Regions from separate parts of the Selenomonas sp. genome, predicted to be linked through region 1. Evidence: riboswitches for the same ligand, from Rfam matches in the RefSeq annotation. Region 1 holds a riboswitch; each other region holds the start of a gene.
What was found. A riboswitch is a leader RNA that binds a small molecule or an ion and turns the genes downstream of it on or off. The one in region 1 is predicted to bind cobalamin.
Positions count from the first base shown of each region.

Region 2: it holds a riboswitch for cobalamin, as region 1 does, so the genes downstream of both, ACO5Z0_RS05160 (ABC transporter substrate-binding protein) here and ACO5Z0_RS05840 (TonB-dependent receptor plug domain-containing protein) in region 1, are expected to answer to the same signal.
Region 3: it holds a riboswitch for cobalamin, as region 1 does, so the genes downstream of both, ACO5Z0_RS03035 (TonB-dependent receptor domain-containing protein) here and ACO5Z0_RS05840 (TonB-dependent receptor plug domain-containing protein) in region 1, are expected to answer to the same signal.

Region 1 is NZ_DBHIUY010000005.1:66,703-77,559, forward strand. It holds gene folD (bifunctional methylenetetrahydrofolate dehydrogenase/methenyltetrahydrofolate cyclohydrolase FolD) at 1-576, shown strand, start outside; gene ACO5Z0_RS05800 (formate--tetrahydrofolate ligase) at 589-2,256, shown strand; gene ACO5Z0_RS05805 (nucleotidyltransferase domain-containing protein) at 2,307-2,618, shown strand; gene ACO5Z0_RS05810 (HI0074 family nucleotidyltransferase substrate-binding subunit) at 2,605-3,006, shown strand; gene ACO5Z0_RS05815 (methylenetetrahydrofolate reductase) at 3,012-3,758, shown strand; gene ACO5Z0_RS05820 (sulfide/dihydroorotate dehydrogenase-like FAD/NAD-binding protein) at 3,814-4,656, shown strand; gene gltA (NADPH-dependent glutamate synthase) at 4,658-6,064, shown strand; gene ACO5Z0_RS05830 (3'-5' exonuclease) at 6,179-6,739, shown strand; gene ACO5Z0_RS05835 (PD-(D/E)XK nuclease family transposase) at 7,073-7,903, shown strand; cobalamin riboswitch at 7,999-8,172, shown strand; gene ACO5Z0_RS05840 (TonB-dependent receptor plug domain-containing protein) at 8,556-10,857, shown strand, end outside.
Region 2 is NZ_DBHIUY010000004.1:180,799-191,655, reverse strand. It holds gene ACO5Z0_RS05185 (hypothetical protein) at 1-316, opposite strand, end outside; gene ACO5Z0_RS05180 (TonB-dependent receptor plug domain-containing protein) at 453-2,495, opposite strand; gene ACO5Z0_RS05175 (TonB family protein) at 2,500-3,222, opposite strand; gene ACO5Z0_RS05170 (ExbD/TolR family protein) at 3,226-3,639, opposite strand; gene ACO5Z0_RS05165 (MotA/TolQ/ExbB proton channel family protein) at 3,636-4,274, opposite strand; gene ACO5Z0_RS05160 (ABC transporter substrate-binding protein) at 4,297-5,280, opposite strand; cobalamin riboswitch at 5,448-5,624, opposite strand; gene ACO5Z0_RS05155 (DNA-deoxyinosine glycosylase) at 6,466-6,981, shown strand; gene ACO5Z0_RS05150 (Asp23/Gls24 family envelope stress response protein) at 6,999-7,832, opposite strand; gene ACO5Z0_RS05145 (PHP domain-containing protein) at 7,844-8,674, opposite strand; gene ACO5Z0_RS05140 (stage V sporulation protein S) at 8,711-8,971, opposite strand; gene ACO5Z0_RS05135 (TIGR00282 family metallophosphoesterase) at 9,090-9,869, opposite strand; gene ACO5Z0_RS05130 (hypothetical protein) at 9,995-10,525, opposite strand; gene rny (ribonuclease Y) at 10,630-10,857, opposite strand, start outside.
Region 3 is NZ_DBHIUY010000002.1:230,663-241,519, forward strand. It holds gene ACO5Z0_RS03025 (RrF2 family transcriptional regulator) at 1-53, opposite strand, end outside; gene cysK (cysteine synthase A) at 452-1,384, shown strand; cobalamin riboswitch at 1,601-1,795, shown strand; gene ACO5Z0_RS03035 (TonB-dependent receptor domain-containing protein) at 2,168-4,624, shown strand; gene ACO5Z0_RS03040 (ABC transporter substrate-binding protein) at 4,703-5,722, shown strand; gene ACO5Z0_RS03045 (FecCD family ABC transporter permease) at 5,726-6,781, shown strand; gene ACO5Z0_RS03050 (ABC transporter ATP-binding protein) at 6,783-7,559, shown strand; gene pheA (prephenate dehydratase) at 7,745-8,638, shown strand; gene aroF (3-deoxy-7-phosphoheptulonate synthase) at 8,623-9,654, shown strand; gene perR (transcriptional regulator PerR) at 9,915-10,340, shown strand; gene ACO5Z0_RS03070 (Rpn family recombination-promoting nuclease/putative transposase) at 10,492-10,857, opposite strand, start outside.

The DNA.
Region 1 (10,857 bases):
GTGCAGCTTCCTCTGCCCGCGCACCTCGCGAAGAGCGCGGCGGAGATCATCGAGCGCATCGACCCGAAAAAGGACGTCGACGGTTTCCATCCGATCAATGTCGGGCGATTGGTCGCGGGAGAACATTCGCTCGTGCCGTGCACGCCTGCAGGCTGCATGAAGATGCTCAAGCTCGCGGGGATTCCCGTCGCGGGCAAACGCGCCTGCGTCATCGGCAGGAGCAATATCGTGGGCAAGCCGATCAGCCATCTCTTGCTCGCAGAGAATGCGACGGTCACGGTCTGTCACTCGCGTACGGAAGATCTCGCCGCTGTCGCACGCGAGGCGGATATCCTCGTCGCTGCCGTCGGTAAGCCGCGCTTCGTGACGGCGGATATGGTGAAGCCCGGCGCGACGGTCATCGACGTCGGCATCAACCGCATCGCCGAGAGGAAGCTTGTCGGCGACGTCGATTTCGACGCCGTGAAGGAAGTCGCGGGCGCGATCACGCCCGTGCCCGGCGGCGTCGGACTCCTGACCATCGCCACGCTCATGGCGAACACGGTGCAGGCGGCGAAGATGCGGGTGGAGAAGTGAGGAGGGGCAGCCATGAAATCTGATGTGGAAATCGCACAGGCGGCGAGGATGAAGCCGATCGAGGAGATCGCTTCGAAGATCGGTCTTGTGCCCGATGATTTGGAGCTTTACGGCAAATACAAGGCGAAGGTTACGCTTGACGCCTGGCAGCGCGTCAAGGACAGGCCGAACGGCAAGCTCATCCTCTGCACGGCGATCAACCCGACGCCGGCGGGCGAGGGCAAGACGACGACGAGCGTCGGGCTTGCCGATGCGCTTTCTCGCCGAGGTCATAAGGCGGCGGCGGCGCTTCGCGAGCCGTCGATGGGGCCGTGCTTCGGCATGAAGGGCGGCGCAGCGGGCGGCGGCTATGCGCAGGTCGTGCCGATGGAGGACATCAACCTGCATTTCACGGGAGACTTTCACGCCATCACGACGGCGCACAACCTTCTCGCCGCCATCATCGACAACCATATCCAGCAGGGCAACGCGCTCGACCTCGACGTGCGCCGCATCACATGGAAGCGCGTCCTCGACCTCAACGACCGCGCACTGCGCCACGTCGTCATCGGCATGGGCGGCAAGGCGCACGGTGTGCCGCGTGAGACGGGTTTCGACATCACGGTGGCATCGGAGATGATGGCGATCCTCTGTCTCTCGCGCGACCTCATGGACATGAAGGAGCGCCTCGGACGTATCGTCATCGGTTACACGCGCTCGGGCAGAGCTGTGCGTGCCGACGAGCTCGGCGCGACGGGCGCACTGACGCTGCTCTTCAAGGACGCGATCAAGCCGAATCTCGTGCAGACGCTCGAAGGCACGCCCGTCTTCATCCACGGCGGCCCTTTTGCGAACATCGCGCACGGCTGTAATAGCATCATGGCGACGAAGTTCGCGTTGAAGTTCGCCGACGTCGTCGTGACGGAGGCGGGGTTCGGCGCCGACCTCGGTGCGGAGAAGTTCCTCGACATCAAGTGCCGCTTTGCGGGGATTTCGCCCGACGCCGTCGTCATCGTCGCGACGGTGCGTGCGCTCAAGATGCACGGCGGACTCTCCAAGAAGGAATTGGAGAAGGTCGATATGACGGCGCTCAAAAAGGGCATGGCGAACCTCGCCAAGCACATCGAGAACGTGCAGAAGTTCGGTCTGCCCGCCGTCGTCGCCGTCAACGCCTTCCCGACCGATACGTCCGAAGAGCTTGATTTCGTGCGCCGCGCGTGCGAGGCGCTCGGCGCTGAGGTTGCGCTGTCCGAGGTCTGGGCGAAGGGCGGCGAGGGCGGCGAGGCGCTTGCCGAGAAGGTCGAGGCGGCGCTTCGAAAGAAGGCGGACTTTCGCTATATCTACGATGAGAAGGAGTCTATCCTTGAAAAAATCGGCAAGATTGCGCGTGAGATTTACGGCGCAGCGGGCGTCGATTTTACGAAGGAAGCGCAAAGAGAGCTTGAGGAGCTGGAAGCGCTAGGCTTCGACAAGATGCCCGTGTGCATGGCGAAGACGCAGTATTCGCTTTCCGACGACGCCGCGCTTCTTGGCAGGCCCGAGGGGTTTCGCATCACGGTGCGCGAGCTTCGCCTCGCGGCGGGCGCGGGTTTCGTCGTCGCCCTGACGGGCAGCATCCTCACGATGCCAGGGCTTCCCAAGCATCCGGCGGCGATGGATATGGACATCACGGAAGACGGCAGAATCACGGGATTGTTCTGAGGAAGCACAAGGCGCTTGGAACACAAGGGAAGGTCATGCGAATGAAAACGATGGCTGAGCCACAAATTCGTTGGACGGTGCGCGAGGAAAAAATCTTCGCCCAGCTTCGGGCTCTGGCAAAGCGCTACGATGTAGGGAAACTGGTGCTTTTTGGCTCACGGGCGCGCAGGTTGCAAGCGGAGAAAAGTGATGTGGATATCGCCGTTTATGACTGCGCCGATTTTCGTGATTTCGCGTTTGATGTGGAGGAGAAAGTGGACACGCTGCTGACGTTTGACATCGTCAACATGAATGAATCGCCGTCGGCGGAGCTTGTCGCAGAGATTTTGCGCGATGGGGTGATCTTGTATGAAAAGGTATGACGAGTTTTCCCGTCATCTGCATGTATTGGCGCAGGCTCCGCTGCAGGATTTGGAGAATGAGTTCATCATCAGCGGCATCATCGACAAGTTTTTCATTCAGTTTGAACTTGGCTGGAAGGTGCTGAAAGAGCTTCTGCGTTACGAGGGAAAGGCGACTGCCGCTTCGGGATCGCCAAGGGAGATTATCAAGGCGGCATACAGCTGCTTTGATTTTCTTGAGGAAGACGTGTGGCTCGACATGCTGCGCACGCGCAATGATTTGACGCATATCTATGACAGCGCGCGTGCAAGGGCTTTGGTGACGGAGATTTTGACCCGCTTCATTCCGGCATTCGAGACGATGGATGAGGCTGTGCGAGAAGCGTATCCTTTAGAGTTGAGCAGGTGATTGATATGAGCAAAGTGTCGCTTGAACTTGTGCCGCGCGATGAAGCGGCGCTGCGTGAAGAGCTCGCGCAGACGAAAAAATATGAGGGAAAGATCGATCTCATCAACGTCCCCGACCTTCTGCGGCTTCCTGTGCGCAGTTGGGAGGGCGCGGCGATTGCGGGCGAGACTTTCCCCGCTGTGCCGCACATCCGCGCTATGGACATCGACATCACGAAGCCGCTGCCTATGGCGGACTATCTGCGCGAACATGCGATTCGAGAAGTCCTCGTCATCGAGGGAGATGCGCCGCAGAACATGGCGCACACCGTCTATCCGACGGAGAGCATCGACGTCATACGGAAGTTCCGCGAGGAAATGCCCGAGATTCGAGTATTTGCGGGTATCGACCAGTATCGCGGCAGCATGAGGCAGGAAGATTACCGCATTCGCCGCAAGCTGCAGGCGGGCGCTGTCGGTTTCTTCACACAGCCGTTCTTCGATCGCCGCTTCCTCGCGATGTATGCGGACATGCTCGAAGGCATCGAGGTTTACTGGGGGCTCTCGCCCGTGACCTCGCAGCGCTCTGAGAGCTATTGGGAGACGAAGAATCAGGTCGTGTTCCCGAAGGACTTCGAACCGACGCTTGCATGGAGCATTGCGTTTGCGCGCGATGTTCTGGCAGAAGCGCGGGCAAAGGGTGAACACGTCTACCTCATGCCGATTCGCACGGGGATTGACGAGTATTTGGGCGGCATATTTGCCGAAGGATAAAGGGTGTGTCAGAAATCTGATTCTTTGTTTTTTCATGCAGAGGAGGGGCATTGGAATGTACAGAATCTTAAAGAAGCAAGAGTTGTCACCGGGCATCCTTGCGTACGATATCGAGGCGCCCCGCGTGGCGAAGAAGGCGCTACCGGGGCAGTTCATCGTCCTGCGCGTCAATGAGGAAGGCGAGCGTGTACCGCTGACGATCGCTGACTTCGACCGCGAAAAGGGAATCGTCACGATCCTCTTCCAGGTCGTCGGCGCCTCGACTGAGCTTCTCGCCTCGATCAAGGAAGGTGATTCCATCCTTGACTTCGTCGGCCCTCTGGGGCAGCCGTCGGAGCTTTCCGATCACATGGGAACCGTCGTTTTCGTCGGCGGCGGCATCGGCGTCGCGCCCGTCTATCCGATCGCACGCGCGGCGCATGAGCTTGGCAACAAGGTCATCTCGATTCTCGGTGCGAAGACGAAGGACATCCTCATCTTTGAAGATCGCATGAGGGCGATTTCCGACGAGGTTCTGATCACGACGGACGACGGCTCCTACGGCATCAAGGGGTTCGTCACGAACGCCATCGAAGAACTCGTGAAGCGCGGCGAGAAGATCGATCAGGTCACGGCGATCGGTCCCGGCGTCATGATGAAGAGCGTCGCCGAAGCCACGCGCCCTTACGGCATCAAGACCATCGTGAGCCTCAATCCCATCATGGTTGACGGTACGGGCATGTGCGGCGGCTGTCGCGTGCAGGTGGGCGAGGAAACGAAGTTCGCCTGCGTCGACGGCCCTGAATTCGACGGTCATCTCGTCGATTTCCAAGGATTGATGGCGCGCGGCAGGATGTACCGCACGCAGGAAGCGAAGGAGAAGGATCACATCTGCAACATCGGCTTGGGGAGGAATTGACATGGCGTTGGTGCTGGAAAAACATAAGATGCCTGAGCAAGACCCGAAGGTTCGCGCCCACAACTTTGAAGAAGTGGCGTTGGGCTACGATGAGGAAACGGCGATCGCCGAAGCCGAGCGCTGTCTCAACTGCAAGGTGCCGCAGTGCCGCAAGGGCTGTCCCGTGTCCGTGCGCATCCCCGAGTTCATCCAGAAGATCAAGGCGCACGATTTTGCGGCGGCGATCGACATCATCAAGGGCGACAATGCGTTGCCAGCCGTCTGCGGCCGCGTCTGTCCGCAGGAGAACCAGTGCGAGAAGCTCTGCATCCTCGGCAAGCGCGGCGAGCCTGTCGGCATCGGCAGACTTGAGCGCTTCGCGGCGGATTGGCAGCTCGCGCAGGAAGAAGAGGTCAAGCCCGTCGAGTTCGCCCCGGACGCGCAGAAGGTCGCGATCATCGGCGCAGGTCCTGCGGGACTTTCGTGCGCCGGCGATCTCGCGAAAAAGGGCTACCGCGTGACGATCTTCGAGGCGCTGCATGTCGCGGGCGGCGTGCTCTCCTACGGCATCCCCGAGTTCCGTCTGCCGAAGGACGGCGTCGTGCAGAAGGAGGTCGAAAACCTCAGAAAGCTCGGCGTGACGATCGAGCTGAATTCTGTCGTCGGCAGGCTCTATACGATCGACGAACTCATGGAAGAAGAGGGCTTCGATGCCGTCTTCGTCGGCACGGGCGCGGGCTTGCCGCATTTTATGAACATCCCCGGTGAAAACCTCAACGGCGTCTATTCCGCCAACGAGTTTTTGACGCGCTGCAACCTCATGAAGGCGTACCGTTTCCCCGACTTTGCGACGCCGATTCACGTCGGCAGGGGCGTCGCCGTCGTCGGCGGCGGCAATGTCGCTATGGATGCGGCGCGCACGGCTCTGCGGCTCGGCGCGGAGAAAGTCTACATCGTCTACCGCCGCAGCGAGGAAGAACTGCCCGCAAGGCGCGAGGAAGTGCACCACGCGAAGGAAGAGGGCATCGACTTCCGCTTGCTGAACAATCCCGTCGAAATCTTGGGCGACGAAGACGGCTGGGTCAAGGCGATTCGCTGCATCAAGATGGAGCTTGGCGAGCCGGACGATTCGGGACGCCGCCGCCCCGTGCCCATCGAAGGCTCGGAGTTCGAGCTTCCCGTCGATACGGTCATCATGTCCATCGGCACGGGGCCGAATCCCATCGTCGCGACGACGACGCCCGGCATGGATACGACGAAGCGCGGCAACATCGTCGCTGACGAGGAGACGGGAGCTACGACGAAGGAAGGCGTGTTCGCGGGCGGCGACATCGTGACGGGCGCGGCGACCGTCATCCTGGCGATGGGCGCGGGCAAGAAGGCGGCCGCCGCCATCGACGAGTATCTGCAGAAGAAAAAGAATGCCTGAGCTTCGAAGAAGACCGAAGCGGCAGGCGTGTTCGAGGGACGCGGGAGAGACAGCGTCCCTCGGCGTGTATATGGCGCGGCAGTGCCGCAGAAAGTGTTTTGCGAGGTGATCGCCATGATGAACTATATCGCGATTGATTTTGAAACGGCGACGGGCAGCATGAACTCCGCCTGCAGCGTGGCTACCGTAGAGGTGCGGGACGGACAACTAAAGGAAGGGTGGACGACGCTCATTCAGCCGCCCGGACTTCGCTTCGACAGTTTCAACATCGGCATCCACGGCATAAGGCCTAAGGATGTGGCAGATGCGCCGACCTTTGCTGAGGTCTGGGAGGAACTGAAGGCGCGCCTTGCCGGCAAGATCGTCGTCGCGCACAATGCGTCCTTCGACATGGGCGTGCTCAAGGCGTCGCTCCTTGCCAATCGCCTGCAGGCGCCGGATTTTCGCACATGCTGCACCGTGCGCATCGCACGCAAGGTCTGGCCTAGCCTTGACGATCACAAGCTCAACACCGTAGGCGCACACCTCAATATCAACTTCCGCCACCACCGCGCCCTGGACGATGCCAGAACATGCGCTGCCATCCCGCTTTTCGCAGGCATGGAAACGGGCGCCGACGACATAGAAGAGCTTGCACAGAAAATCGGCGTAAGGATCGGCCATTTCGGCGCGTGAAGGAAAGAAAGGAAGCGCAAAATCGTCTGTGACGAGATTCATGCGCTTCTTTTTTCTATGAAAGCCCAAGAAGTCAAGCCGAAAGCGCAGGCTGATTGACGAACTTTCATTAAGGGCGGCGCACAATGTCCGGAAAGCGGACATTTGTGGTGTAGTTTATCCAGCTTCAGAAGAGCGTATACATGCGTGCTAGTTTTGAATGTATACAGGGGTTTGTTAATCTGTATCTTTTGAATGACTGGTCGAATAAGTTATATAATGCTATAATAAAAACAGAAAACAGATTCTACGCCATCAAGATTATGATAGGAATTCAAGCGGGAGAAAGTTATTATGGATAGAGATGAGAAGGCACAATGGCGGCAGAGATTTTTAGAGATATTAGCAGGTTTTCGTTTGCTTGATGATGACTTTATGACGGCGGTGTTTCAAGGCAGTTTGCCGTGTGTTGATCTTGTTTTGCAAATCATCTTGAATAATCCTCAGATTAAAGCAACGAAAGTGACTACGCAGGATACGTTGAAAAATTTACAAGGACGCAGTGTACGCCTCGATATCCATGCGTGGACAAACAAGCAGGAATTTAACATCGAGATTCAGCGTGGAGGAAAAGGTGCGGCAGAGCGCCGAGCTAGGTATAACAGCAGCCTTATGGATGCCAATGCTTTGGGTGCAGGGGAAGATTATGATAAACTGCCGGAATCGTATGTGATCTTCATTACGGAGACAGATGTGTTGGGGTATGGGCGACCGATTTACAGGATTTGCAGAATGATTGAAGAAGAAAACCACGTCTTTTGTGATGGCTCTCATATTATTTATGTCAATAGTTCGATGATGGATGAAAGTACGCCGCTTGGCAGACTGATGCATGATTTCCGTTGTACACAGGCGGATGATATGTATTATGCTATATTATCAGAACGCGTAAAATATCTTAAGGAAACAGAGGAAGGAGCGATCAGCATGTGTGAAGCGATGGAAAATCTTATGAATGAAGTGAAAGCATATAGTGTAGCGCAGGGCATGGCGCAGGGCATGGAGAATGAGCGCATTTTTTCTATTCGCAAGATCATGATAAATTTGCATCTGACAGCGGAAAAGGCAATGGATGCTTTGTCCATTCCGAAGGAGGAACAAGCGAAGTACAAGGCGATGCTTTGAGCGACGGACAATTTAAATTGACGTAGCTTTTCTTAAAAACTATTGACAAATGCCGTACACCGTATTAAACTTAAAACTAATGAAACCATAAAAATTTAATATGGTAGGGAACAGGTGTCGCAAGACTTAATAGGGAATCCGGTAGAAGCCGGAGCGGTCCCGCCACTGTAAGAGGAGTCCACCAAAAAATACCACTGGAAAGTTTTCTGGGAAGGTTTGGAGGGGCGATGAATCTGAGCCAGGAGAACTGCCTGTTTCAACATCACCGTCGGCTTTGAGGAGATATTCTTGAAGTCGGTACCTGCGAGCGATGGGTAGGGGATTTCGTCTATGAGTTTCGGGATAGATTTATCTTCGGTGCAGCTTTATGCGCCGTTTTTTTCTTTTCCGAGAAAAAATCTAGTCGTCTGCTCCATGCTTTGGGGGCAGGCGATTTTTATTTCGGAGGTGGGATATTAGGGAATTGGTTGAGTGGGAAGATGTGGGATTTATTATCTGTTTATTCGAAACAAACTACGTGCACAAACGTCTGCTTCATGGACATTGTGCGTCGCCCTTACATGAAAAACCAATCAGTCTGCGCCTACGGCTTGACCTCTTGGGGCTTCATCGTAAGAACTGGATACCTTGAGAACTGCAAGGAGGCTGTATTATGTCAAAACGGAAGGAACGGCGATTGATTGCAGGCATACTGTCCATGCTTGCTGTCGGTATTTTTGGCTACCCGACAATGGCAAAGGCTGCAGAAGTACAGGCAGCGGAATCGGAAGATGTGCAGACGGCACAGGCGGCGGAAGCTGTATCGCAGCATTATGCGACGGAGCCGATTACCGTCGAGGCGAAGCGTCCCGATTGGGAAGAAACGCTCTCGCCGGGCACGGTGACGGTCATTCGCCCCGAGGAGTTCAAGGGTGAGCAGAAGACCTTGCCCGACTTCCTCAAGATGGTGCCGGGCGTCCATGTGCGCGAGGTCAACGGCAAGGGGCAGTATACGACCGTGACCGTGCGCGGCTCGACGGCGGCGCAGGTCGGCGTATTCGTCGACGGCGTGCTGACGAACCTCGGCGGCGACGCGGCGGTTGACATCTCGACGATTCCCGTCAGCAACGTCGAGCGCATCGAAGTCTATCGCGGCTACATTCCCGCACGCTTCGCCGGCACCTTCATCGGCGGTGTCATCAACGTCGTGACGAAGAAGCCGACAGGCGCACACGGCTCGGCGGAGATCGGTCCCGGATCCTTCGGCTCGAAGAAAGCCTCCGTCGAAGTCACAGCTCCCGTCGGTAGCGGCAGTCTCCTCTTTGGTTTCAATCACGAGGCGCGCGATGGCGATTTTCCGTATCACAGCTATGCAGCGGATCAGTTCTATACGAATACAGAGGTTGGAAGAGATATCTTACAAACGCGGGCGGAACTGCAAGGATATCTGTCTATGACTGCGGCAGAGCGGGCAGCATACGACACAGCGCATGGCGCAGGCGCATGGCAAAGCAAGGTGGATGGCTGTGTGCAGTGGCTGGGAGATTACCCAAAGGAAACGGATTCGGCGGATCACCCTGAACGGCGACGCAAATATAATGATTACAAGAATACGGATCTATTGCTCAAATGGCAGAATAAGGATTGGATGATCAAGGGGACATATAAGACCATTAACCGCCATCTGCCGGATAGCCTCTGGGTTGATGTGAGAAGCTACTTTGATATGATTACGCCTGGCTTGGAAGTTGACCGATACGATCTCTACAAATATGACAGCCGCCATCAAACGATAGATGCTTCGGAACTTCTCGTGCAGCGCCGCTATATGGGAAAGCGCTACGATTGGGGCTGGATGATTGATTACCTGCACCAAAGCAAGGATTATCGTGCAGAGCATATCAATGATGCTTTGAGAAAACAAATCTTGATTCCGATGCGCGAGTGGAGCCGTTACCGTTCGAATAAATATAACGTTCAGATCGATGGTACATACGAGCTTAGCAAGAATAATATGCTTGACTTTCAGATGAATTACTCGCATGAGCGCATGAATATTGACGGTGATGGTTTGGACAAGGTCATTGACGATGTGCAGGCGGGCATTGGCAATCTTTGGGCACAGATGCGCAATCAGTTCGATCAAAATATTTTCAACGTGCAGTTGCAGGATACGATCACACTTGATAAAAAGCGCACATGGCAGTTGACGCCGTCCATTCGTTACAATCGTTCGGAGATCATCGGCTACAGCAGATTCGGTCGTTTCAATCCGATGAAAACATACCGTTGGATTCATCCGAAGGACAGTCAGGTCGATGCCAAGGTAACATGGCAATTGGCGCTTAAGAAGGAATTCAATGAGAATTTCACGATGCGTATGACAGGCGGCACTTATTTCCGTTTGCTTAATATGTATGAGATTGCGGGCGACGGCGCGGGCATTCTTCCAGCGCCGATCGACTATATGGGGAGCGGCGCCAAGTTCCCGCAGCCGGAGTATGGCTCGCAGTTCGATATCAGTGCCATTTGGGACGGAAAAGCACTGGGTGGAGACAATCGGACGACGCTGACCTACTTCTGGCGCGATACGCAGAGGATGCTTTATCTCTATCGTGCAGGACTCAACTACAGCTCCTATTTCAACGATATGCGCGGCAAGGCGCATGGCGTCGAACTGCAGACCAACTTCCACTGGAGGAAGTTCGATCTTGATTTGGAAGGGACATACCTTCATATAAGCGCACAGAGAAGAGATTCATCTCCCGGTGTGCATTATGACTGGTTTGAGGTGCGTCCGACGTTTCAGCCGACATGGGAGGGCAATATCCGCTTGACCTACCGCCCGACGGAGAAGTGGCTGTTCTTTGGGGAAACGCATTATGTGTCGAAATATTATACGCATTATGCGATTCCACAAGTCAAGGATCCGGTAGAAAAAGAACTCGCCGGACGCCCGAGAGAAGCGCTGACCG
Region 2 (10,857 bases), on a different contig from region 1:
CGACGGTCACGCCTGCGGGCGTCGCCCAGCCGTTGTTTCCCTTGACGAGGACGGACTTCACACTCATACCATCCGCCGATGGCACGATCTTCACGGTGTCGCTGTAGCCGAAGAGATGTTCGACGTAATGCGACTGCACATCTTTCATCGGTCCATAGATGCTCTCCACATAGTCGAGCGACATTCCCGGTTCCACACCGCCAAGCGACATGTCCTGCGGCGTGATCCAATCGAGCCCTTCCGCACCGCATACGGCACTTCCAGCGGCGAGCGTCGCGCCCAGCAGCAAACTTGCAGCAATTTTCTTCAACTTCATGAAAATACACTCCTTCTCCTATACAATCGTAAAAACAGCCAATCTACGTTTTTTCTGTGCCTATGCTTCACCTCCCCAAAGTTTTTCGCCATGCCTTTTCCTGTCACTCTATTCATGGGGAAATCAGAAACTCTACTCAAAACGTATAGCTACAGCTCAGCATGTAATTCGTCGGCGCGACGCGGTAGTTCGCGCCCGTATGCGAGGTCACATCCGCGCGGTCGAGCACATTTTCCACGGTCAGGCGTATCTCGCTTCTTTCGTCAGGATGGTACGCCGTACTCCAACTCGTGAGGAAGTACGGCTTGCACGCATAGGACGGCTCGCTCGAAGGCGACTGCACACGATCAGCAAGGTAAGAGCCGGTAAGCGACGAGCTCCACTTGCCCTTCTTGTAAAGCACGCCGCCCGTAAGCTGCAACTTGCCGAAAATGCGCTCCCAGTCCGCGCCCTTGCTGCCCTTCGCCTCCGGGTTCTGCCATGTAATGCCCCAGTTCCACGAAAAGCCGTGCTTTCCTTGCGTCTCGCACGAAAGTTCCAGTCCCGTGTTGCGAAAATCTTCATTCTTGTATTGGTACCTGTTGTCCCGCGGTTTCCATGTCGCCGTGATATTGTCCTCGACGTCCATGTGAAAGAGCGCCGCCTTCCACGTATGCCCTGCGTGCTTCGCCTTCCAGCCAATCTCATAGGTAACACCCGTCTGCGGCTTCAAATCCGGCGCAGGCACGAGACGACTGCTCGCGCCGTACATCTGCGCGAACTTCGGCATGACAAAGGACTGGCTGACGGAAAGATAGAGGCTGTTTTCGTGGTCGAGCTTGTGCAGCCACTGACCGGAAGCGCTGAAATTATGGTAGTTCTCATCGCGCATCGCCGCTGTCGTCCACGTCTCGCGCATACCGAAGATGCCCGTGTCGCGCTCTGTGAACTTCTGCTCCCATTGAGCAAACACGCCCCAGTTGTTGCGCATGTAGCTTGCAGGGCTAGCCGTCGAGCGAGCCGGCAGTGCTTCGTAGACTTCATGCTCCAAGCTGAAGCCGAGTACGGCGGTCGCCTTCGGATCGGGCTTCCATGTGCGCTGCAGATCGACGCCGTACGTCGTGTTGCGCTCGCGCGTGTCGTACCAATCGCCGGGCGTTTTCGCACCCGTACGCGAGATGTCCGTCGGTCCCTTCGCTTCCACCGTCCCCGTGTTGAAGTAGAGGCTGCCCTTCCACGCATGATCGTGATAATTGAGCTGGCTCACGTACTGCTGCGTCGTGTAGGTACGCGCATGGAACGGGTCGCCGAGGCGCACGCCTGAGGATGTGCGATCCACGCGGTCGACGAAGCGCAGATAGGTCGCCTCCGTCTTGTAATAGCCGAAGAGGAAATCAAGCTGCGGATTGATATGATATGTCAATCCCGCGCTCGTCTTCTCCACATCGCGCAAGTCGGTGCGCGTCGAGCCGTTGAACTTCGCAGATATAACATCCGTCTCGGCAAGACCGTTCAGATGCCCCCACTTGTCGTAATTGTAGTAGACGCCGAAGCGATCATCGCCTGCGCTCACGCCGTACTGGCGCTGTCCGAAGTTGCCGAAGCCGACATGCGCCGCATTGCTCGCGCCTTTCTTCGTGATGATGTTCACGATGCCGCTCATCGCCTCGCTGCCGTAGAGGACGGATCCCGAGCCTTTGACGACCTCGATGCGCTCAATTTGATCGGCAGGGATCTGGTCGAGGTTGTACTTGCCGCGCCATGAGATAGGGCTGCCGTTCATGAGCACGAGCGTGCCGCTCTTGAAACCGCGCACGTTCAGCTCGTTGTTCATCGTTCCCATCGAAGCGCCGGAAGGGCCGAAGGATTTGTAGGCGAAGCCGTTGACCTTGGCGAGTGCGTCCGCTGCATCAGCGGCGCCGCTCTCCTTGATGGCTTCCGACGTGATGACCACGGTCGCCGCCGGCACGTCAATGTCGCGCTTTTCGCGGCGCGTCGCCGTCACGACGGTATCTTCGAGCGCATGATCGTTTTCTGCCGCTGCCACAGGCGCAGCAGAAGACTCTTCCTTTGATGCCTCACCCGTCTGCTGCGGCATTTGCGCCGCCCAAGCGGGGACGGATGTCGCCATAAATGCAGCCGCGATGGCGAGCGTGAGCATCTTCTTTTTCTTGCTTTGCAAAATACAGCCTTCTTCCATAAATTCAGTTCAAGCGGAAGTGAAACGTCTTCGTCCAGACGCCGCGCGCACCGCCGTCACCGGGGTTGAACGTGAAGCGGTAGCCTGCCGCTACCGCCGCACTGTCCATCGCGGCGTATCCCGAGGACGAGATGACGGCGACATCTTCGATCGAGCCGTCGGACGCGACGAAGATCTTGATCGTGACGCTGCCCTCGACGTCTTCCTCGATGAGATCGGGCGGATAGTCGGGACGCGCTTCCGAACGAAGGCTCGCCTCGATGCGCTCCTTGGGCGGCGGCGGGGGCGGCGGGGGCAGCGGCGGTGGCGGTTCAGACTGACTGAGACCCGTACCCTTGCCGCCTGTACCCGGTCCCTCGCCATCGCCGATGCCCGTGCCGACGCCTTTCCCTTCACCGCCTTGCCCAAAGGGATTGCCCGCACGTGCTTCTCGCTTCTGACTCGGCTTATCCGACTCCTCGGGAGGCTTCTGCTCGATCGGAGGCAAAGTCTTGTCGGGTATCACGACCTCGTCGACGGCAGGCGCCGCCTCCACCTGCGGCGGCGAGCCGCCGCCCTCGCTTCCCTCATCCTGCGCCTCATCATAGATGACGACTTCGACGTTGTCGCTCTTCTCTTTCATCGTCGCCATAGAAAAGACGCCGACAGCTGCCGCGATGAAGAAGATGATGAGATGTACACCGAGAGACGCGAGCAGAGCCTTGTATTTATCCCTCGTATTCTCCATACGCTACTTGCCTCCTGCGCTTTCGCCGGCAAGCCCAAAGCGCGTGATGCCCGCGCCCTTGAACTTGTCGAGGAGCGCATAGACCATGCCATAGTCTATGTCTTGGTCGGCGCGCAGCACGAGGGAGAAGTTGCCGTTTCTCGCGTTCTCCGCCTTGGCGCGCTCAAGAAGCGTCTTTTCCGCGATGGGCTGATCCTCAAGGAAAAGGCTGCCGTCCTTCTTCATCGTGACGACATAGGTCACGCGCATCTGCGTTTCCACATTCGCCGCCTTCGGCATATTGACGTCGACGGTCTTGAGATTCACCATGTAGAGCGTGCTGAGCATGAAGAATACGAGAAGGAAGAACATGATGTCGATCATCGGGATGATGATGATCTCGGGCTTATCGAAGCCCTTTCTGTCCCTAAGCCTCATCGCGCTGCCCCCTCATCGGAAGAAAGCGCGTCCATCGCACCCTCGACGAGCGAGAAACACTGCTCCATATCCGTCACGATGCTCTCGATGCGCTGCGTGAAGTATGCGTGCACGGCGAGCGCGATGATGGCGACGCAAAGCCCCATAGCAGTCGCGATCAGCGCCTCGCCGACGCCGCCCGTGATCGCCGTCGCCTGTCCCGACTGAAGGTTGAACACGGAAAACGCCGAGATCATGCCGCTGATCGTGCCGAGAAGCCCCAGAAGCGGCGCCATCGTCACAATGACGCTCAAGTAATAGAGACGCTTTCGGAGCTTCGAAAGCGCAACGCCCGACTGAATCTCCATATAGGATGAAACACGCGCGGCATCTTTTTTCATCAGCTTCATCGCACCGAAAAGAATATTGGCAAGCGCACCGCGATGCTCCTCGGCAAGCTTTCTCGCTCCCGCATAATCATCATTCGCCATGTACTGATAAAACTCCCGCGCAAAGGCGCGTCCCGTGTCCATGCGCGAAAAGTACATCGCGCGCTCAATGCCGATCGTCACGACAAAAACGGAACACAAGAGCAGCACATACATGATGGAGCCACCCTTATGAAAAAATTCGATGCCTGTCATAATTGCTTCCATGAAAAATCCTCCCAAACTGTAACTATTCCACCGCCGAGAGATGTTCGTTTCTCCCTTGCGCAAAAGATTCCCCGTATGTGCGATAGGCGATTTCCTGCACACCGAGCACGAAATCCTGTGAGCAATTGTAAATGTAGGCTTCCGTCGGCTCCTCCAAACGATGCTCACGGATCGCTTGGAGCGTCTGTAGGGACGGATCTTCGAAGTATTCCTTGCGGAACTTATCAACGTCGAATTTTCCGTGATCGTTGTATGTCGGTACAAAAAGGACATCCGGGTTGATTTGAACGAGCTGCTCCTTCGTCATAACCTGTCCGTCGCGGATGCCAAGCTCGGCTCTGCCGTTCTTCACGCCTGCATAGCGGCAGGCGTCGTCAAAGCTTGAACCGATACCTCCATAGCCCGACATCAGCGAGATTAAAACAACCGTCTTGCGCTCGCTCTCGGGGATGGCGCTGACTTTTTTCTCGATATTTTTCAGATGATCGTCCATCATCGCGAGGAGCTTTTCCCCGCGTTCGGGTACGCCCGCCGCCTGCGCGAGAAGCGTGATCGTCTCCTTGATCTCGGCGAGATTTCGCGCCCCCTTGCAGACGACGACAGTCAATCCCGCTTCTCGAAGCGACGGCACAATCGCGAGATCCCCCCAATCGGGCACGACGACGAGATCGGGATGCAGGGCGACGAGCTCTTCGACGGTCGGATTACCGACACGCTTCTCCACCTTCTGCGCCAGCTCGACGACATTCGAGCTTACGGGGTCATCCAACAATCCATTGACTGCCGCCATGTCTTCGGGCGGCACAAGGCCGAGCATGATCTCGTCGGTACTCATCGAAAGCGTGACGATGCGATGCGGTCTTGCAGGCAAGGTGACGACCGTACCTTGACTGTCCGTGACCGTATAAGCATCCGCACCATTTGCATTGGGCGCCCCCGGCGCACGGCAAGCCGTCAACAGCAGGCACGCGATGACCATGACAATTGCCAAAAAACTCTTTCGCAACTTTTCTCCCCCTCTGCAATTCTTTTCTCCATCGGCACGACCATGCGATCGTGCCTTTGCCCCAAAATAAAAGAGCCTTTTCCGCAGAAAGAAAGGCTCCATATATGCAGCGACGCCAAGGCGCACAAATGCAAAGAAGAATCCCCTTCCCATCGCTCGCGGGTCAAACGGTGATCGTCAAGCAGGCAGTTCTCCTGGCTCGGTTCATCACTCGGCTGCGCCTTCCCGGGACAATGCCCCAGTGACATCCTTGCAGCTTCGCTCCCCTCACAGTGGCGGGACCGCTCCGGCATGACCGGATTCTCTCGTAGACCCTTGCGGGTACCTGCTCCAAAGCGGAGATTTTCCGCTGTCCCTCATGAAATTATGCGTATGCTAATCTAACGCCTATGCTACCGCAAAACGTATGGCTTGTCAATGCACTTCGGCGAGGACGTCAAGGGGGCTGCCAAAAGACAGCCCCCTCCCTTCGTTTCCTATGAAAGTCTCTCTCATCCAAGCAGCGTCGCCGCACGCGCAACGCCGGCTCCGCCGTCCAGATCTGCTTCTTGTCGTTCGTTTTCCTCGTAACGATTTGCGTCGTTGCATTAAAGGCAAAATAAGAATACCCCGCCTGCAGCTCACAACTTAGGCGGGGATTCTCCTACTAAGGTTTAGGGGCTGACCGTTACCAGTAGCACCCTTTCTACGCTCATTATACGACGCAAAGGCAGATTCGTCAAATTCCAATGCAAAGGAGACTTCCTTGGCGGAAAGGTTCCCACGAAGATTGGATGTATGTTATAATACAGACGGTGCTGCTACAACGGTAGCGGTCGATTCTTAGCCCTCCTTGGCGGTCAACGTCAGCCAATCATGCGGCGCGCTTTGCGCTTGCATTCTTGGGACGTTTTCGCATACGAGCCGTTTGCCAATCAGCCGCGCCCTTTGAGCTTGCTTCTTGGACGGCTCAGCAGGGCGTTGCTTATGACGATCAATGATTTGATTGCGTTGCTCTTGGTAACGCTTTTTATCCTCATCGTTCTGAAAGCATAAGAAAACCCGCCTAGTCTTTGCCGGAAGAGGCGGGCTTTCTTAACCCAAATTTCTCTAGCGGGGCTGACCGTTACCAGTAGCCCCCTTTCTACGCTCATTATACGACGTGAAGGCAGATTCGTCAAATTCCAATGCAAAGGAGACTTCCTCATGCCCGCTTCTCCCTTCACCTGCATCGGCTTTTTGCCGAGCATCGACGAGAGATGCACGCATATCATCCTCGGCTCAATGCCGGGCGCGGCATCGCTCAAAGCGCAGCAATATTACGCGCATCCGCAGAATCGCTTCTGGCGGCTCATGGCGTATCTTTTGGAGGGCGGCGAGCCGCCGCAGGGCTATGTGGCGCGGCTTCAGATGCTGCTCCGCCACCATATCGCACTTTGGGATTCCATCGCCTCATGCGAGCGCGAAGGCAGCTTGGATGCGGCAATTCGAGAGGTGAAGCCCAACGATTTTTCTGCGCTTCTCGCGCGCTATCCGCGTCTTTCGACCTTCTGTCTAAACGGCGGCAAAGCCGCCGCAATCTTTCGCAGCGCTAACAAATCTCTGTTAAATCGCACAGATCTCATCTTTCACACGCTCCCCTCGACGAGCGCCGCCAATGCACGCTGGCGCTTCGACGATCTCAAATGCGCATGGAGAGAGGCTCTTCCCATCGACCATTAAGGGGAAGAGCCTCTTTGCTATGCTTCGATATAAAGCGCCTGCACCATGATGTCAACTTCGCGCACGAAAAGCCCCGTCATATATTCGACCTTCGTGCGCACGCGCTGCTGCGTTTCCTTGATGAGCGTTGGGATATGGCTGCCGTAGGTCAGCACGACGGAACAGGAAATCTCAAGACCGCGATCCTCGTCACCCTTCCAGATATGGCGCACGCGCACGGCGCCGACCTTCGAGATGTAATCCTTCTCATGCATGATGCGCACGACCATCTCGCGGATTGCCAAATCGTCGATAATGAGCTTGCCGTAATAGCTGAATACCGGACGCACGATGGACTTCTCGCCGAGTTTGCGGCGGCGTGTGCGGCTGCGGCGGAAGAAGGATTGAATGGGATCAATGAGAAAGCCCGACGCATGGGGCTTTAGCTCAATCGTCGGCACAGGAATGATGTGCTTCCCCTGCTTCAGTCGGCTGTCGCGCGCTTTCTGCATCTCACGCTGTGTCGCGATGTCCTCGATATGGATGATCTGCTCAATCGTCGGCAGCTTGAGGATGTGCGCGATCTTGTAAACCATGTTCTCAGAGGTTCCCAAGATGAGGATGCGATGCGGTCTGCACTCGGCGATGGCGGCGCGTACATCGTCCGCATGTCCGGGAAGCGTAAAGATGGCACGACGCACTGCCATGATCTTGCTCTTTTCCATCTTGGCGGAAGAGCCTGCGACGATCTTGCCGTCCTTAATCAGGATGCCGTCATCAATGATGGCGTCCGCCCGATGCTGATGCGCCACAAGCAAGGCGCGGTGGCTCTTGCCGGTGCCGCTCGGACCTACGAATGCTATGACGTCCATATCTTTCTCTCCTAAAAATTCATCGTCGGCTTATACAGCTTCTCCGCAAACGAATCTTCGACCGTGAAAATGCCAAGCTCCGGCGGATAACGCGAAGCGAAGCCGTGGAAATCCGAGCCGCCCGTCACGAGCAGATGACGGCGCTCTGCCATGCCGATGTAGCGCTGCGTATCGACCGTGTCGTGCTGCGGATAAAACGCCTCGACCCCCTCGATGCCGAGATCGAGCACATGCTCTACGAGTGCATCGTCGCCGATGAGCTTCGGATGCGCGAGGACCGGCGTACCGCCCGCGCCCTTGATGAGCGCGATGATTTCCTCCGGCTCCAAGCGATAGTGTGAAACATAAGCAGGGCATCCCTTGGAAAGCACCGCATCGAACGCCTCGCGCACACTGGAAAAAAAGCCCTTGCTCACGAGCGCACGTCCGATATGCGAGCGACTGATGGATTTGCTCGTGCCTGCGATCTTCAGTACATCCGTTTCTGTGATGCCGTAGCCAAGTTCCTGCAGCTTTTCCACCATCTCGGCAAATCGGCTCCATCGAGCCTCGCCCACATCATTCAATCGTTCGAGGAGATCGCGGCGATAGATGTCAACATTGTAGCCGAGGATATGGATTTCCCGCTTTTCATGATGGGCGCTGAACTCAATGCCCGGTATGATGCCGATACCCTTCGCCGGCAGCAGCCCTTCTTCATAGAGATGCGTGACACCGTCAACGGTATCGTGATCCGTGATCGCGATGTAGCGAAGCCCTGCTGCCTTTGCCGCCGCCACCAGCTCTTCCGGCGTCATCTGTCCATCGGAATATGACGTATGCGTATGTAAATCGCTCGACACTAGAACCCCACTCCCTTGCTGAACCCACGCAGAGCCTCAACGCGGCTCCACGATAAGTTTGATGGCCGTACGCCCTTCGCCGTCGATTTCAATGTCGGTAAAGGCGGGAACACAGACGAGATCTATGCCGTGCGGAGCGACAAAGCCGCGCGCAATAGCAATCGCCTTGACCGCTTGATTCAAAGCGCCCGCCCCGACCGCCTGCATCTCAGCGGCTCCCGAGCCGCGAACGACGCCCGCCAAAGCCCCCGCGACAGCATTCGGATTCGATCGTGCCGAAACCTTCAAGACCTCCATAATCGTCTTCCCTCCTAAAACTCTCTGCAGTTTCTTTCTGCCGATTCAGATTTTTCATTCATATACAATCTATATGAAACTTTATCTTCCCTATTCTATACAAAAGGGAAAACTCCTGCTAATCCACCGTTTTCATAACGCGCTCGATAGATCGCGTCCGATTCGTCGCATCATCAATCTCAACGATGACGGCGCAATAGACGCGAGGACCTTCCGCCACCTCAAATCGTACGGGGCGGCACGTCGTGAATTTCTCCAGCACGCGGTCGACGCGCACGCCGAGCACTGAGTCCCACGGCCCTGTCATGCCGAGATCTGTGATATATGCCGTCCCCCCCGGCAAAAGCCGCTCATCCGCCGTCTGCACATGCGTATGCGTGCCGACAACAGCGTTGACACGCCCGTCGAGGTACCAGCCCATCGCCGCTTTCTCAGAAGTCGCTTCCGCATGGAAATCGAGAAAAACAACGTCAGCCTCATCACGAATCTCGCGCAGGATTCCCTCGATCTTTTGAAACGGGCAGTCCATATCCGGCATGAACACACGACCCGACATATTGATGACAGCGATGTTCTTTGCGCGGTAAGGATAAATGCAATAGCCCTTTCCCGGCGCGCCTTCCGGATAGTTGGCAGGGCGGATGAGAAAAGGCTCATCATCAATGAACTCCAAAACATCCTTCTTATCCCAGACATGGTTGCCCGATGTCACAATATCGGCGCCCCCATGATACAGCGCATCCAGCGACTTGCGCGTAAAGCCCTTGCCGCCCGCAGAATTTTCACCGTTGACAATGACGACATCCACGGCCTTTTCCCTGCGAAGCGCCGATGTAAAACGGCTGAACACCTCTCTGCCCGGTCTGCCGCAAACATCTCCAACAAGCATGACTCTCAAAACATAACCACCTTTCGTGCAAACAGCACAAATTTTGTGGACACGTTCTCATACTCACGCGCCGTTTATAAAGCGACAGGCGACACTTCCTGCCGCCTGCACCCTGTTCCATTTTTCCTGCCGGTTTACTTATTGAACACCATGACGCGGCCTTCTTCGCGAATGCCGATCATGCGATCCGCCATGCGGCTTCCCTTGAGACTGCCGATGATATGGTCAATCGCCTCTTCACGCATGAAGTTGTCCTCCTCGTAAGTATCGCGCGTCTGGTCGGAAACGAGTGCATCACCGAAACGCTCGTACATGAGGTCTGCCAAAAGGGCAATTTCACCGCGCGAAAGTGTACGGACATCGCGCAGCACGCGGAAAAACGCCGTATTTCCCTGCCCTTCCAGCGTAAAGTCAATCTCCCCCGGAATCAGTCCCTCAAGATCGTGATATGTGAGGATGCTCTCCTCCAGAAAAGCCGCAGTCTCCTCAAACTCCTGCCGCGGGGGCACCTTTTGCAACGTAAAGGAGAAGTAAAGAGCCTCCTTCTCCGGCTCGTAGCTGACCATGCCGATTTCCGGATAACAGACGAGGATGGACACCAAGAGATTGATGCCATCCTTGTTCGGCTTCTTCGCACTTCCCATAAATCTGCCCAAAGCAAACACCTCGTTTCCCTAGTCACAGCCAAAATGCACACGACGCCGGCAGGCTCCGTGCTTTCTAAAAAGCGAGGGTGCTGAGAAGCATCCTCCCAACACCCATTATACAACTATTTTGCGTAATCAACAACGCGCGTCTCACGAATGATCGTCGCCTTGATCTGTCCCGGATACTCAAGCTCCGACTCAATCTTCTTGACGATGTCGTGCGCGAGCGCAACCGATGCGACATCGTCAACCTTCTCGGGCTTGACCATCACGCGCACCTCGCGCCCCGCCTGAATGGCGAAACAGCTGTCAACGCCGTCGAACGACTCAGCGATCTCTTCAAGGCGCGT
Region 3 (10,857 bases), on a different contig from region 1:
GCGAGAAAGACCATAGCAGCCAATCCATAGCGTCCTTTGGCAGAGATTTTCATGTATATATACCTCTTTTCATACGGTTTATCTATGTATTTATCTTACCATGAAACCCCAAGAAGTCAAGCCCGAAGGGCGCAGACGGATTGGCTAGGTTTCTGTAAGGGCGGCGCACAATGTCCACAAGGTGGACGTTTGTGCGTGTAGTTTATCGAGAAAGCCGTCATTTGTCAATCACATAGTGATGAAATAGGTTTTCTGCATTCACTAAATGAAAGATCGCAGGATTTATCTCTTCGACAGAAGTCTTGCAGGCGTGCAAATCCGGACGATTTCTTGGTATCCGTGCTTCCCTTATTTTTTCAAAAGCCTATTGACATAGTGGGAAAAAGTCTGTAAGATATAACATATCAAACAGATATGAAATAAAGAGATTTTAACTCTAGGAGGAAACGTCATGGCAAAGATATACGAAAGTATCACAGAGCTTATCGGCGGTACGCCGCTTCTGCGCACACGGAATTTCTGCATGGAGAACGGCGTCGAAGCGGACATTCTCGCGAAGCTTGAGTACTTCAATCCTGCCGGCAGTGTCAAGGATCGCATCGCGCAGGCGATGATTGAGGATGCGGAGAAGCGCGGCGACTTGAAGCGCGGCTCGGTCATCATCGAGCCGACGAGCGGCAACACGGGCATCGGTCTCGCGAGCGTCGCGGCGGCGCGCGGCTATCGCGCGATCTTGACGATGCCCGAGACGATGAGCGTCGAGCGGCGCAATCTCTTGAAGGCGTATGGCGCCGAGATCGTCTTGACGGACGGTGCGAAGGGCATGAAGGGCGCGATTGAAAAGGCGGAAGAGCTTGCCAAAGTGACGCCGAACGCCTATATTCCATCGCAGTTCACGAATCCTGCCAATCCTGCCGTGCACAAGCGCACGACGGGACCCGAGATCTGGGCTGCGACGGACGGCAAAGTCGACTATTTTCTTGCAGGCGTCGGCACAGGCGGCACGCTCACAGGCGTCGGCGCATATCTGAAGAGCCAAAATCCAAACGTGAAGGTCATCGCCGTCGAGCCGGAGAATTCGCCCGTCTTGAGTGCGGGCAAGGCAGGTCCGCACAAGATCCAAGGCATCGGCGCGGGCTTCGTACCCGAGACGCTCGATACAAGCGTCTATGATGAGATCATCACGGTGTCGAACGACGACGCTTTCCGTTACAGCAGGCAGTTCGCGCGTGCAGAGGGCATCCTCGTCGGCATTTCATCGGGCGCTGTGCTCGCCGCCGCCACCTGCATCGCACGTCGTCCCGAGACGAAAGGCAAGATGATCGTAGCTCTCCTGCCCGACACGGGAGACCGCTATCTTTCGACGGAGCTTTTTAAGGACTGAGATGGAGATCTGCCTTTAGAATCTTTCATGAAAAGCAAATCGTTCCTTTTCAAACGAGATTTAATCCCATCGGCACACTGTCAATGGGATTAAATCTCATTTAAATTATTACTCTATTCTATCGTTGACAAAAGATGAAAGTTCTTATAGAATGAGATGCGAATAAAAATTGCATAAAAAAACAGGTGCTGAACAACGCTTTAGGACGCATAGAAAATGCTGTACCGAGAACACGGTGCTTTTCTCTATGTTTTCTAAAAGAGAATCCGGTCAAATACCGGAGCGGTCCCGCCACTGTAAGGAAGAGCAACGCTGCATGGATGAATATCCGGTCACTGGGGAGCCATCTCTGGGAAGGCGCAGCCGCGCGAGGATTCCGAGCCAGGAGAACTGCCTGTTTTGTGCGCCCCGCAGATCCACGAGCGATGGGAAGGGGAGCCGACTGCGATATCGGGATGATACAGCGGCTTTCTTCGTGGAGAAAGCTTTTTTTATTATGAAAGTCCAAGAAGTCAAGCCTAAAGGGCGCAGACGGATTGGCGAACTTTCATGAAGGGCGGCGCACAATCTCCACAAATTAGACGTTTGTGCGTGTAGTTTACCATGAAACCCCAAGAGGTCAAGCCGAAGGTGCAGGCCGATTGGCTAGGTTTCTGTAAGGACGGCGCACAATGTCCACAAAGTGGACGTTTGTGCGTGTAGTTTATGCAATTTTTCAGCAATGCCGATGGGCGTTGCAGGAAAAAGGAAGGGCGTACGCTCATCAAGGAGGAAATGAAAGAAATGAAAAAGCGACACCTCACATGCGCGATTCTTGCCGGATTATTGTCCACATGGGGGGGGCAAAATCTCGCTCACGCAGGGCATGACGAAAATCTGCAATTCTACACGCTGGACAGCATTGAAGTCACGGCGGAGCAGACGATCAACCAGTTCGGCGATACGGTAACGGAGCAGTCCTACTACCGTACGGGCGGCGACGTCAAGGTCATCACGCGCGAGGAGATCGAGAAGCGTCACTATATGGATCTCACGGAGGCGATCAAGCGCATCCCGGGCGTGACGTTCCAGAACCCGGGCTACCGCGGCGGTGAGTATGGCTATCAGTTCTACAACAACGGCGTGCTCATCAACGGAGACTCGCGTGTCGTCATCCTCATCGACGGGCGGCGCGTGGACAACCTTACGAGTACGCGCATCGGTGACGATAGCACCACGGGCAGTAAGTCCACAGGCGTCAATCTCGACCAGCTGCTCGGCATCGAGAGCGTCGACAAGATCGAAGTCATCAAAGGTCCCGGTGCATCGGCGTATGGACCGGATGCGACGGGCGGCGTCATCAACATCATCACGCGCAAGGGAACGGTCGAACGCAAGGGAACTCTTGATCTTTCAACCGGCTCGTGGAGCAAACATAATTATTCGCTGACGCTCTCGGGCACCATCGACGAGAATCCTACCTTCCGCTATTTCGGCACGGTGACGCGCACGTTGAGCGGCGATACGGAATACGTCGATGGCGAAACGGGCAAGATCGGCACGCTCGGCGGCTCGCACTGGGCGGAAGATGCGGTCAATATCCGCATCGACAAGGATCTGACCGATGAGCAGAGCATCAAGTTCTGGTACAACCACAAGAGCGGCAAAGACGGCTATCCGATCTCAACGCCGCGTCTCAAGTATTGGAATCAGGACGACTGGGAGCGCATCATTTTCGGCGCTGCCGTCGGTCAGCTGGACTCGAATAACGCCCTCAAAGGGGGCATCAACCCAAAGACAGGCAACTGGGAACCGGCACGCACGCTCGCTGGCGATAAGCGCAATCCCGGCTATGCGAACCTCTACGCACTCGACGGCAAAGTGTACAACTCGTTCAGCCGCTTTAGGCACAACGATTGGGAGCTGAAGTGGACGTTCGACAAGGACAATCGTATGGAGAGCTTCGTTCGGCTCTATCAGCAAAACCATCGTTACTCCAATCGCGATAAGTATGTCTGGGGCGATAAGAGACGCAACGATCTTGTTCAGGACTATCGCACGCAATTCCCGACAGGTGCAACGAAAGAGCAGCTCAAGCAGTGGATCAGCGATCATCTCGCGCCTTTCCCGGGCGGCGATCCGGCAAAGGTGCAGGAATGGCTCGACAAGACGGGCGGCAAGGCGACCGAGCCGACCAGCTGGCGCGAGGAAGAAAACCACGGTCTTCAAGTGCAGTATGCAAGAGCCATAGGCAAGAACGATGTCATCGCGAGCCTCACCTATGACAAGGCGAAAAACTATGCGAAAAGAATCCGGAACGATGGAAGTGTCACGGAATCGCATACGGCTCGCGACTCTGTCCTTGCCTATGTGCAGGACAAGATTCACATCACCCCGAACTGGGATCTTACTCCCGCACTCCGTTTTAGCCACTACTCAGACTATGAGTCGTCTACTGCAGGGGACGATGTGCAGGGAAAAGGAAATACGGACATCTTCACCTATGCACTCAACACAGAATACGTATTTGACGATACCCTCAGCACATATTTCGGCTGGACGAAGATTCTCCGTCCGCTGCGCCAGGGCGACTACACAGAAGTAGACGGCGTATTCAATACGCCGCTGAAGGATGAGCGCGGCGATGCTTGGACGTTCGGCGTGCGTAAGGAGTTCTCGCAGTACACTGCGCTTGCCGTCCACTATGACTGGACGCGCATGAGCAATGCGATTGCGACGCTGCCCATCTGGGATAATAATACAGGAACGTTTGAGAGTACAGCCGTCAATGCGCGAGAGGACAAGAAATCGTTCAACATCACGTTCGACCATGCCTTTGACAAGCATTTCTCGATGAGTGCATCCTACACCCACATGGAGGATAAATGGATGGCGAAGCCCGGCTGGGTGCTTGACCCGAATTGGGGCTACCAGAGCGGCAGCGACATCAACACGCAGATCAATCGTCTGCGTCCGCAAAATCACTATGCGCTCAATCTCTCCTATGAGAAGGGGAAGATCTATACGGGACTCTTGATGAACTGGTATACGGGATGCAGTCCGACAGCGTTCACGGACAGTCAGTTCCTCGTCCTTGACTGGAATTTCAACTACAGCTTCACCCCCGATCTCACAGGGTACCTTACCATAAACAATCTGACGAACGAGGCATATCAGACCTCGTACAACGCGTGGAACGGCATCGGCAGTTCAGCCATGCCCGGCCGCAGCATCATGGTCGGCGCACGCTATACGTTCTGATCGTTCGGTCATGAAAAGGAAAGGACGCAGGCTATTCTTTCGCGGAATGTCCTGCGTCCCTTTCTTATAGGAGGAAGGATGAAAGTTTTCTATCTGTTGCTCATCTGCCTCGTTTTCCTGCTCACGGCTTGCAGTCCCATCGTGAAGGTGCAGGATGAAAATGCACGTCGTCTTGGCGCAGCGGAGCAGACGGATGCAGCGTATACGCCCGTCACGATTGAGAACATCAACGAAAAGGGCGAACCCATCGCGCAGGTCTACGAGCGTCCGCCGGAGCGCGTGGTCGCCGTCTGGCAGAACTCGATCGAGACGCTGCTCGCGCTCGGCGTGGGCGATCGCATCGTCGCGGGCATGGGGGTACCGGACGCGAAATACATCCGCCCGGAGTATCGTGCGGCATACGAGGCGATCCCCTACACGAGTCTTGAACATCTCGACGTGGAGACGATCCTCATGATGCAGCCCGATCTCATTGTCGGCTGGTCGTCCACTTTCTCACCGAAGGTGCTGCGCCCGACGACGTTTTGGGCGGGGCGCGGCATCCATACCTATATCGCGCCGTCATCTGCACGCGCGACGAAGACGAAGACCATCGCGCAGGAGTGTGAGGACATCCGAAATCTCGGACGGATCTTCGGACGGGAGGAACGCGCGGAAGCGCTCGTGGGCGAGATGCAGCATGAAATCTCGTTCGTCGCTGAAAAGACCGCCCATCTGGAAAAACGTCCGCGCGCTCTCGTCATCGAGCTTATGGGCAAGGAGATTCGTTCCTATGGGAAAGACACGCTGGCGGGCGATATGCTTCGTGCGCTCGATGCCGAGCACTTGGCGGCAGACGGAACGAGTCTTAGCATGGAGGAGCTGATCGAGCTGAATCCCGATGCGATTTTTCTTGTCGTCATCGAGAATGACTATGGCAGTGAAGACAAGATTCTCGCACGTCTTTATGAGAATCCTGCGCTGCGTTCGCTCTCCTGTGTGCAGGAGCGTCGTATTTACGCAGTGCCGCTCTATGCCGTTTACAGTGCGGGCATCCGCGCTTATGACGGCATCACGATCTTTGCACACGGGCTGTATCCTAAGATTTATGGAGAATAATCTATGCAAGCATTTTTTTCGCGTGCGGGACTTGCACTCCTTTGCGTCCTGCTCACTGTACTTCTCATCGTCGTACTCTTCTGGGCGCTTTCGATCGGGACGGTTGATCTGTCGCCCGGCGTAATCGCCGCCGCCATCCTTGACCAACTGGCGGGCAATACCCCCATTGACGCGGCGGGCAAAGGACCGGTGCATGACATCGTGTGGCTGCTGCGTCTGCCGCGCCTTTTGCTCGCTGCCATCATCGGTGCGGGGCTTGCCACCTGCGGTGTCATCATGCAGGCGATTGTAAAAAACCCGCTCGCCGATCCGTATATCCTCGGCATCTCGGCAGGCGCATCCCTTGGTGCGACATCCGCTGTTCTTCTTGGCATCGGTGCGGCGTTCGGTGAGAACGCCGTCGGTATTGCCGCTTTTCTCGGTGCGTTTGCCGTTTCCGTCGGTGTTCTCTTTATTGCAAACATTGGCGGGCGTGCGAACGCAATGAAGCTGCTGCTTGGCGGCATGGCGCTCAGCGCCGTGTGCAGCGCTTTTTCGAGCTTCATCGTTTATTTTGCCAACGACAAGGAAGGCATTCAGACCATCACTTACTGGATGATGGGCAGTCTTGCGGGGGCGAAATGGGAGCACATGGCGGTCATCGGCGGCATTGTCGCCCTCGCCGTCCTCTTTTTCTGGTCACAGAGCCGCATCCTCAATCTCATGCTGCTCGGTGATGCGTCCGCGATCACGCTCGGTACCGATCTGCATCCCTATCGGCAGGGCTATCTCATCGTCAGTGCGCTCGTCGTCGGTTTCGCCGTCTTTGCTGCGGGCATGATCGGCTTCGTCGGATTGGTTGTCCCTCATGTTGTGCGGATGCTTGTCGGTACCGACCACAAGCGTCTTGTTCCCGTGACTGCTTTGGTGGGGGCGATCTTCCTCGTCGTCGCCGACGGGCTTTGCCGCATCCTCATCCCACACACGGAACTGCCGATCGGCATCCTCATCGCTCTCGTGGGCGCACCCGCATTTATCTATCTCATGGTGAAGCGCACCTATGGATTCGGAGGACAGTGATATGGAGATACTCGCGGAGGCGGTAAAACTCTTCATCGGGAACAAGGAGATCCTGAAAGGGCTGGATTTTCATCTGCGTCCAAAGGAATTTCTGGGAATCATCGGCCCCAATGGCAGCGGCAAGAGTATGTTTTTGAAATGTCTTTATCGTGTGCAGAAGCCGACAGCGGGAAAAATCACGCTGAACGGACGTGCGCTCGATGAGCTGTCCTATCGGGAGTCCGCGCTGCAGCTCTCTGTGGTGGCACAGCATAATTTCTATAGCTTCGACTTCAATGTGATGGAGGTCGTTCTCATGGGTCGCTCCCCGCACAAGAGACTTCTTGAACGTGACAATGCGGACGACTATGAGATCGCACGCCGTGCGCTTCGTACGGTTGGCATGGACGATTGTGCAGAACGCAGCTTCTCAAGTCTCTCGGGCGGAGAGCAGCAGCGCGTGATTCTTGCGCGTGCTCTGACGCAGGAATCCGAGTGCATGATCCTCGACGAGCCGACCAATCATCTGGACATCAAGTATCAGCTGCAGATCATGGACATCGTAAAGAGGCTCGACCTCACCGTCGTCGCGGCGATCCATGACCTCAATATCGCCGCGCTCTACTGCGATCGTCTCATCGCCATACAAAAGGGGCGCATCGTGGGGCTCGGCACACCGCGCGAGCTTTTAACGGAGACATTCATCCACGATCTCTACGAAGTATGCGCGAAAGTGGAAGAAGGAGCGGACGGGCGCATCTATATCCGCTATGTGCCGCAGTACGAAAAGAAACCGTAAATTCCACCGGAAGATTACGATCTGTGATTTATATGGGAGATTCATCCGGCGAAAACAAACTGTAAACTTGTAAAACTCAATCTTGCAAAGCTGTAGTTTCTATGATAAGATAGAAGCGTTTTCAGCAGCATTGCCCCCTTGGCGTTTTTGCTCAAGGGGGCTTTTTCGTAGAGAGGGGGGCGAGGATGGATACGTTGGGCTTTCTCGGCCCTTTGGGAACGCACAGCGAGGCGGCGGCGCTCCATCTGAACGGTTTTCTTGACGAGCCGCGCGAACTGATGGGCTTTCCCGCCATTTTCCAAGCGCTTCTGGCGGTGGAAGAAGCGCAGGTGAAGGGTGCGCTCGTACCTGTGGAAAATTCGCTCGAAGGCTCGGTGAATATCACGCTCGATACGCTGAGCGCAAGCGACGCCTTTGCCGTGACGCTTGAACTGATCTGGGGTGTACGAAATGAGCTGATGGTCAAGTATCCGCAAAGCGAAATCCGAAGCGTCATCTCTCATGCACAGCCGCTCTCGCAGTGCCGCGCTTACTTGAAGGCGCACTGTCCCCAGGCAAAGCTCGTCGCCGTCTCTTCTACGGCGGAGGCGGCGCGGCTCGTCGCCGAGAGCCGCCCGGCGGACGGCTGTGCGGCGATTTGCACAGCGCGTGCGGGCGAACTGTACGGGCTTTTTCCCGTGGCAAAGGATATTCAGGACACGATGGCAAACTGTACGCGCTTCTTCCTCGTCGAGCGTGCGGGTGCAAACCTGCCTGCGCTGCGCTTTTACAAGGAACCTGTGCCGGAGAAGGTGCTCGTGATCTTGCAGATCGACGGCAAACGTGCGGGCAGTTTGTGCGAAGTGCTGCAGGAGTTCGCTTCGCGCGGTGTGAATATGGTGCGCATTGAGTCGCGGCCTGCACGCACGGAGTTTGGCGCGTACATCTTTTTCTTTGAGCTGGAAGTCAAGGACAAGGAACAGCTCGCCGCTTCCATTGCGGCGGTGCGTGAAAAGAGCATTTGGCTGCGCACCCTCGGCGCATTTCCCGTGCTGACGGCTGCGAATTTGAAAGGAGCATCTTTATGGTCATCATTATGAATCCGGACGCAACAGCGGAAAATATCGAAGACGTTATCCGGGCGATCAACAGCGTGGGGCTTGACGCTAAGATCATGGAAGGTACGCAGCAGAAGATCGTCGGCGTCATCGGCGACAAGACACGCATGGGCTCCTTGGCGATCGACGCGATGGCGGGCGTCGCCGAGAGCGTCTCCATCTCGAAAAGCTATAAGCTCGCAAGCCGCGAGTTTCACCCGATGGCGACGATCATCGACGTCGGCGGCATCAAGATCGGCGCGGGCGCGCCCGTCGTCATGGCAGGACCGTGCGCCGTCGAGTCGCGCGAGCAGCTCATGGAGGCTGCCGAGATCGTCAAGAAGGGCGGCGCCGAGTTCCTGCGCGGCGGCGCTTACAAGCCGCGCACATCGCCGTACTCCTTCCAAGGTCTGGAGGAGGAAGGCTTGAAGCTCTTAGCCGAAGCGCGGGAAAAGACGGGGCTGAAGGTCGTCACCGAGGTCACGGAGGTCGAGAACGTCGCGCTCGTTTCCGCGTATGCCGATGTTCTGCAAATCGGCGCACGCAATATGCAGAACTTCCGGCTCCTGAAAGAAGTCGGGCGCGGACAAAAGCCTGTCATGCTCAAGCGCGGCCTCGCAGCGACGATTGACGAGTGGCTCAATGCCGCCGAGTACATCATGAATGAGGGAAACCCGAATGTGATCTTCTGCGAACGCGGCATTCGCACCTACGAGACGTATACACGCAACACGCTCGACCTCAGCGCTGTCGCTGCCATCAAACACCTCTCGCATCTTCCCATTATCGCCGATCCGAGCCACGGCACGGGCAAGTGGCGCTTCGTGCGCCCTATGGCGTTCGCCTCCATCGCTGCCGGCGCGGACGGGCTCATCATGGAGATGCACCCGAATCCGGCAAAGGCACTGTCCGACGGCCCGCAGTCGCTGACGCCCGAAAGCTATTATGAAGTCATGCGCGGTGTCAAGAAGCTCGCGAAATTCATGCAGGATGAACACATCGAGCCGATGGATATTTGAACGAAAAAAGCAACACGCCTCTGCGAAGCCGCGGGGCGTGTTGCTTTTTCAGCGGCAAAAAACGACGAAAACATTGTTCGTGCAATAAGACTTTCCTCTATGAAAGGATTGACAAAATTCCTTTCTTGCGCTAAAATTAATTTAGTGAGATTGCTTTTTAGTGGCGAGTTATTGTTTAGAAGAAAGGTTTTCAGAAGGCTTTTCCAAAGGCGGCTGTTTGCTCGCGCTTGGGTTGTGCCTATATGCAAGGAGGAAGTATGATGGTGATGCAGGAAGTAACGACGATGCTGCGTGAGAAGGGTTTCAAGGTAACGCCGCAGAGGCTTGCTGTTTACGACGTGCTCTGCCATACGACGGCGCATCCGACAGCGGATATGATCTACAGTGAGCTGCAGCCGACGTATCCGACGATGAGTTTGGCGACGGTGTATAAGACGCTCGATATTCTGAGCAAGGTCGGACTCGTACAAGTCTTGAATGTCGGCGAGGAGAGCTTCCGCTACGACGCGAATACGACGAGCCATCCGCATATCTGCTGCGTAAGCTGCGGTCGTGTGGATGACGTCTACAAGGCAGATGCGGGCGATCTCGTCGAGCAGGTGGAGCGCGAGACGGGTTACGCCGTTTCGGGCAAGCAGCTGTATTTCTACGGCATGTGCCCTGCGTGCCGCAAAGCAGCGCATTGAGAAAGAACGGATACATTCCGCCCCCGCTTCACAGCTGTCGCTCAGATTGGCATAGAATCCGCATCTCTGTGCCAATCCGGGCGACTTCGTTTTATCCATGTTTCCTAAAAACCTGCCGCAGCCGTCAGAATCGACGGTTGCGGCAGGTTTGCTATCTTCTATCATGCTTTGCAGCGGGCGTCTGAAGCGTAAGAATCTCTTCCCTTGTCATGCCGCTCGATTTTTCGATGACATCCAAAGGAACATTAAGCGCCAGTAAAGAGCGTGCCATAGCGATCAGCCCCTCGCGTCTGCCGCGCTGCAGCCCTTCCTTCACACCCTCTTGATGATGTTTTTGATATTCCATATAGAGTGTCATATATTCTCGCCTCGTTTCATCTTGATGCTTTACCCGTTCGACTTCTTTTGCCAGTGTTTCTGTAAAGATGCCTGCCGCTTCCCTGCCGTCCACATAGTGCAGGAAGTTTTCGATGTCTGCATCCACAACGCCTTTCAGTCCCTTCGCATTGAGAAAAAT